Regions from separate parts of the Streptomyces sp. 2A115 genome, predicted to be linked through region 2. Evidence: predicted binding sites of a transcription regulator. Region 2 holds the regulator's gene; the other holds the start of a gene.
The links. Region 2 encodes HrcA, which represses chaperone genes, less so after heat shock. Its sites were predicted from a motif close to TTNGCACTCNGNNNNNCNGAGTGCNAA; they were not measured.
Positions count from the first base shown of each region.

Region 1: groL (chaperonin GroEL) is a predicted target of HrcA. The motif match lies at 1,714-1,740, and genes of this name have one in related genera.

Region 1 is NZ_JBQQCG010000020.1:141,712-145,120, forward strand. Features, by position in the region: gene thrC (threonine synthase) at 1-405, shown strand, start outside; gene ACTWQR_RS19730 (MoaD/ThiS family protein) at 499-774, shown strand; gene ACTWQR_RS19735 (cold-shock protein) at 1,231-1,437, shown strand; gene groL (chaperonin GroEL) at 1,866-3,409, shown strand, end outside.
Region 2 is NZ_JBQQCG010000077.1:18,064-21,472, forward strand. Features, by position in the region: gene ACTWQR_RS42985 (nitronate monooxygenase) at 1-425, opposite strand, end outside; gene dnaJ (molecular chaperone DnaJ) at 603-1,739, opposite strand; gene hrcA (heat-inducible transcriptional repressor HrcA) at 1,740-2,756, opposite strand; gene ACTWQR_RS43000 (MBL fold metallo-hydrolase) at 2,994-3,409, shown strand, end outside.

The DNA.
Region 1 (3,409 bases), on a different contig from region 2:
GTGTCGGTGGCGTACAAGGCCGGGCTCGACGTCGTACGGCCCCAGAAGCCGAACACCATCGCCAAGTCGCTCGCCATCGGTAACCCCGCGGACGGACCGTACGTGCTCGACATCGCGCGTCGTACGGGCGGGGCCGTGGAGGATGTGAACGACGAGCAGGTTGTCGACGCCATCAAGCTGCTGGCGCGCACGGAGGGCATCTTCGCGGAGACCGCCGGTGGTGTGACCGTGGGTGTGGCGAAGAAGCTGATCGAGAATGGTCTGCTGGACCCGACGCTGACGACGGTCGTCCTCAACACGGGTGACGGACTGAAGACCCTGGACGCGGTGGCTTCTGACACGGGGCTCACCGCGACCATTCGTCCGAGCCTGGACTCGTTCCGTGAGGCCGGGCTCGCTTCTTAGTCGTAGTTCTTGCGCTGCGGGCCGCTGGGGGCTGGTCGCGCAGTTCCCCGCGCCCCTGACGGGGCGCTCGTATCCGACCGGAGGTCGTACCCCATGAGCGTCAACGTTCGTATCCCCACCATCCTGCGCACCTACACCGGCGGAAAGGCCGAGGTGGCTGCCGAGGGTGGGACTCTCGGCGAGGTCATCGCCGACCTGGAGAAGAACCACACGGGCATCGCCGCCCGTGTCCTGGACGACCAGGGCAAGCTGCGTCGCTTCGTCAACGTGTACGTGAACGACGACGACGTTCGCTTCGAGCAGGGGCTGGAGACGGCGACGCCGGACGGGGCCGGGGTTTCGATCATTCCGGCCGTCGCCGGAGGCTGACCGTCGAGTCCAGTGCCGGAGGCTGATCATTACCGTCGGTAACTGGAGTTACTGAGAGTTCATCGAATTGCCCTCTCCGTGAGAGAAACGGAGGGGGCAATTCTGTATGGTTGAGCGCGGTACAGTTGGGGAACCTGCTTCGCTCCGCATGACGGGCGCATATGAGTTCCCGCCCGAAGCCCGACAAGAAGCAGCCAAAGTGTCCCGCGTTTTTAAGCCTTTCACGGCATTTATGGGGCCCGACTTGCCCTGAATCTTTGCGGATCCTCCACATATTCCCGATCGACCGCGCCCAGAATTCTCGTCCGATTGACCTGTTGCAGACGGCAGTTGGGCAGATACATTCAGCCGCGGTCGACGCGTTCCGGCGCACACCCCCAACCGTTGGGGGGTGAGGTCTGACCCGGATCCATGAAGTGTGGGTCTGTGCAAGGGCCAGTAATAGGGGAGTTAGGCATGGCTCAGGGCACCGTCAAGTGGTTCAACGCGGAGAAGGGGTACGGCTTCATCGCGGTCGACGGTGGTGCGGATGTATTCGTCCACTACAGCGCGATTCAGATGGACGGCTACCGCACCCTGGAAGAGGGTCAGCGAGTCGATTTCGAGATCTCGCAAGGCCAGAAGGGGCCGCAGGCGGACATGGTCCGACTGGCGACCGGCTGAAGCACGCGCCGACTTTACTGCAGCGACGTTCTTCTTTCGAAGGGCTCGTACCCCACCGGGTACGGGCCCTTCGGCATGTCGGAGGGCCCGTACCCGGCGGCATGCCGTGAGGGCCGGCGGCATCTCGGAGGCCCGGCGACATGCCCGCGTACGGGACCGGGTAAGCGCGTGCGGGGGCCCGGGTACGCGCGGATGTGTTCACGAGCGCCCCTACTCCCACCTGCGGATCATCGTGAGCCGCTTGCACTCGCATGGGTCGAGTGCTAATCATTGGCGTTAGCACTCTGAAGGTGAGAGTGATAACGAGGACCGGGTCGGTGAGGCCCGCAGGCCGGGTGGGGCAAGGAACCACGAGGTCGGTAGGCCGTCCGTCGCGGGCGCGGGCGCGGTCCTGGAGATTCCACCCCAGTCCGGGAGGACCACTTCACATGGCCAAGATCATCGCGTTCGACGAGGAGGCACGGCGCGGTCTCGAGCGCGGGATGAACCAGCTCGCCGACGCCGTCAAGGTCACCCTTGGCCCCAAGGGCCGCAACGTCGTCCTCGAGAAGAAGTGGGGCGCCCCCACGATCACCAACGACGGTGTCTCCATCGCCAAGGAGATCGAGCTCGAGGACCCGTACGAGAAGATCGGCGCCGAGCTGGTCAAGGAAGTCGCGAAGAAGACGGACGACGTCGCCGGTGACGGCACGACGACCGCGACCGTCCTGGCCCAGGCGCTGGTCCGCGAGGGCCTTCGCAACGTAGCCGCCGGTGCCAACCCGATGGCTCTCAAGCGCGGTATCGAGAAGGCCGTCGAGGCCGTCTCCGGTGCCCTGCTGGAGCAGGCCAAGGATGTCGAGACCAAGGAGCAGATCGCTTCCACGGCCTCCATCTCCGCCGCCGACACCCAGATCGGCGAGCTCATCGCCGAGGCGATGGACAAGGTCGGCAAGGAAGGCGTCATCACCGTCGAGGAGTCCCAGACCTTCGGTCTGGAGCTGGAGCTCACCGAGGGTATGCGCTTCGACAAGGGCTACATCTCGGCGTACTTCGCCACCGACATGGAGCGGATGGAGGCGTCGCTCGACGACCCCTACATCCTCATCGCCAACTCCAAGATCGGTAACGTCAAGGACCTGCTCCCGCTCCTGGAGAAGGTCATGCAGTCGGGCAAGCCGCTGCTGATCATCGCCGAGGACGTCGAGGGCGAGGCCCTGTCGACCCTGGTCGTCAACAAGATCCGTGGCACCTTCAAGTCCGTCGCCGTCAAGGCCCCGGGCTTCGGTGACCGCCGCAAGGCCATGCTGGCCGACATCGCCATCCTCACGGGCGGTGAGGTCATCTCCGAGGAGGTCGGCCTCAAGCTCGAGAACGCGACCGTCGACCTGCTCGGCCGTGCTCGCAAGGTCGTCATCACCAAGGACGAGACCACGATCGTGGACGGTGCCGGTTCGGCCGACCAGGTCGCGGGCCGGGTCAACCAGATCCGTGCCGAGATCGAGAACTCGGACTCGGACTACGACCGCGAGAAGCTCCAGGAGCGCCTGGCGAAGCTGGCCGGCGGCGTGGCCGTCATCAAGGCCGGTGCCGCCACCGAGGTCGAGCTCAAGGAGCGCAAGCACCGCATCGAGGACGCCGTTCGCAACGCGAAGGCGGCCGTCGAGGAGGGCATCGTCGCCGGTGGTGGCGTGGCCCTGCTCCAGGCCTCCACGGTCTTCGAGAAGCTGGACCTCGAGGGTGACGAGGCGACCGGCGCCAACGCCGTGCGGCTCGCCCTGGAGGCCCCGCTCAAGCAGATCGCCGTCAACGGTGGCCTCGAGGGTGGCGTCATCGTCGAGAAGGTCCGCAACCTGCCCATCGGCCACGGCCTGAACGCCGCGACCGGTGAGTACGTCGACATGATCGCCGAGGGCATCATCGACCCGGCGAAGGTCACGCGCTCTGCCCTGCAGAACGCCGCGTCCATCGCCGCGCTGTTCCTCACCACCGA
Region 2 (3,409 bases):
CTGAGGGTTTCCAGGACCTCGCGCGTGGGGCAGCCGAAGTGGAAGGAGACGACCGGCACCGGGTTGTCGAGGAGGACGGCGAGCTTGGCGTCGTACCCGTCGTCACGTCCGCTGTCCGGGTCGCCGAGCTCGGTCTCGTACCAGGCGGCTTCACCGGCGAGCTGGTTGGCGTAGACCTCGACGGCGGCGGGGTCCGCGTACTCCGGCTGCGGCATGAAGAGGTTCACGCCGAACGGACGGCTCGTGGCCCCGCGCAGCTGCTTGATCTCCTGGTACATGCCGTCGGCCGTTTTGTAGCCGGCGGCGAGGAAACCGAGCCCCCCTGCCTCGGACACGGCCGCGGCGAGCTGCGGCACGGAGACGCCGCCCGCCATGGGGGCCTGCACGATCGGGAGGGGGAAAAGATCGGTCAGCGCGGTGGACATGACGGCATGTTGTCACGTCCCCCGAACAAGTCCGAATCCGGCCTGAGACCTGGCACAGCCCGGGCCCACCCAGCCCGTCCGGCGATTGAGGACGAGGCCGTTCAGGCTGAAAGCGGGGTTCTGGGGGCGCAGCCCCCAGGAGCCCGGCCCGGACCAAGGTCAGGACAGCGGGGCGCCTCAGCGCCCGTTGAACGCGTCCTTCAACCGCGAGAAAAGCCCCTGCTGCCCCGGTTGAAACTGCCCTGTGGGCCGTTCCTCACCCCGCAGAACGGCCAGTTCGCGCAGCAACCTCTCCTGCTCGGCGTCGAGCTTGCTCGGAGTCATGACCTCGACGTGGACGATGAGGTCACCGCGTCCGCCGCCCCGCAGGTGCGTGACACCGCGCCCGTGCTTCGGGATCGACTGCCCGGACTGGGTGCCCGGACGGATGTCGACCTCTTCGAGCCCGTCGAGCGTCTCCAGCGGAACCTTCGTACCGAGCGCCGCCGCGGTCATCGGAATCGTGACCGTGACGTGCAGGTCGTCGCCGCGCCGTTGGAAGACGGCGTGCGGGAGTTCGTGGATCTCGACGTAGAGGTCGCCGGCGGGACCGCCACCGGGTCCGACCTCGCCCTCACCGGCGAGCTGGATCCGCGTGCCGTTGTCGACACCGGCCGGGATCTTCACGGTCAGGGTCCGCCGCGACCGTACGCGACCGTCGCCGGCGCACTCCGGGCACGGCGTCGGGACGACGGTCCCGAAGCCCTGGCACTGCGGGCACGGCCGGGACGTCATGACCTGGCCCAGGAAGGACCGCGTCACCTGGGACACCTCGCCGCGACCGCGGCACATGTCGCAGGTCTGCGCGGACGTACCCGGCGCGGCGCCCTCGCCGCTACAGGTGGTGCAGACGACAGCCGTGTCGACCTGGATGTCCTTCGTCGTACCGAAGGCGGCCTCGTCGAGCTCGATCTCCAGCCGGATCATCGCGTCCTGGCCGCGGCGCGTACGCGACCGCGGGCCACGCTGCGACGCCGTACCGAAGAACGCGTCCATGATGTCCGAGAAGTTCCCGAACCCGCCGGCGCCGAAGCCGCCCGCGCCTTGGCCGCCCGCCTGGGACAGCGGGTCGCCGCCGAGGTCGTAGACCTGCTTCTTCTGCGGGTCCGACAACACCTCGTAGGCGGCGTTGATCTCCTTGAAGCGCTCCTGCGTCTTCGGATCGGGATTCACGTCCGGATGCAGCTCGCGAGCGAGCCTCCGGAACGCCTTCTTGATCTCGTCCTGGGACGCATCGCGGCGCACGCCGAGTACGGCGTAGTAGTCCGTGGCCACTTACGACTCCGCCAGGATCTGTCCTACGTACCGTGCCACCGCTCGTACCGCTCCCATCGTTCCCGGGTAATCCATGCGGGTCGGTCCGACCACGCCTAGTTTTGCTACTGCCTCGCCGCCCGAACCGTAGCCGACCGAGACCACCGACGTGGAGTTGAGTCCCTCATGGGCGTTCTCGTGACCGATCCGTACAGCCATGCCCGAATCGTTGACCTCACCTAGGAGTTTGAGGAGCACGACCTGCTCCTCGAGTGCCTCCAGGACCGGACGGATGGTGAGGGGAAAGTCATGTCCGAAGCGGGTGAGATTGGCGGTTCCGCCGATCATCAGCCGCTCCTCGGTCTCCTCGACGAGTGTCTCCAGGAGAGTGGAGAGCACCGTCGCGACCGTACCCCTGTCCTCCGCCTCGAAGGCATCGGGCAGGTCCTGCACCAGCTGCGGGACGTCCGCGAAACGGCGGCCCGCGACCCGGCTGTTGAGCCGCGCGCGTAGATCCGCCAAAGACGCCTCCCCGAAGGGGGCCGGGCAGTCCACCATGCGCTGCTCGACCCGGCCGGTGTCCGTGATCAGTACGAGCATGACGCGGGCCGGGGCCAGCGACAGCAGCTCCACGTGACGCACGGTCGAGCGGGTGAGCGACGGGTACTGCACGACGGCGACCTGCCTGGTCAGCTGCGCGAGAAGCCGGACGGTCCGCCCCACCACGTCGTCGAGGTCGACGGCGCCGTCGAGGAAGTTCTGGATCGCCCGCCGCTCCGGCGCGGTCATCGGCTTGACGCCCGCGAGCTTGTCGACGAAGAGCCGGTAGCCCTTGTCCGTGGGGATGCGTCCGGCGCTGGTGTGCGGCTGGGCGATATAGCCCTCGTCCTCCAGCACAGCCATGTCATTACGAACCGTCGCCGGGGAGACACCGAGCCGGTGCCGCTCCGTGAGCGCCTTGGAGCCGACCGGCTCCTCCGTGCCCACGTAGTCCTGGACGATGGCGCGCAGCACCTCGAGCCTGCGTTCACTGAGCATCGCGCACACCTCCAGCTGGTTTTCCGGTGCTTCCCTGGTCTCCGCTTGGCACTCAGCGCGTGCGAGTGCCAGCACCCCCGCAGCAAGTGTACGGCCGGTAGGTACGACCCCGGCAAGGGCGGGCCTGCCATGTCGTGCCGACGTGTACGGGGCTGTCCCGCTCTGTCGGGAACCTCTGTCCGGAACCTGGGGATAGCGTCGTTGTATGAAGGTGACTTGGGAAGAGCCGGGGGCATGCTGAACGTGACGTGGGCGGAGTCCGGATGGGAGGAACTGGCCCCCCGCGTGGGGCGGTGCCGGCTTCCGGTGTGGGACTGCACGACCGGGCTGGTGGTGGGCGAGGACGCGGCGCTCATGATCGACGCGGGGTCGAGCGTGCGGGAGGGCGCGCGGCTGCGTACCGAGGCGCGGCGGTTGCTCGGGGGCGGGCGGGTCACCCACCTCGCGCTCACGCACCCGCACTTCGACCATGTCTTCGGTGCGGCGGCGTTCGCGGGGGTCGAGGTCTTCGGTGCGGTGGGGCTCGAGCGGGTGCTCGTCCACGAGCGGGAGGAGCTGCGCGCGGACGCCGTTCGCAACGGCGCCGATGCGCGCGAGGCGGCGGAGGCCGCGGATCTGCTCGTCCGGCCTCGGCACCTCGTCTCCGGCGAGTG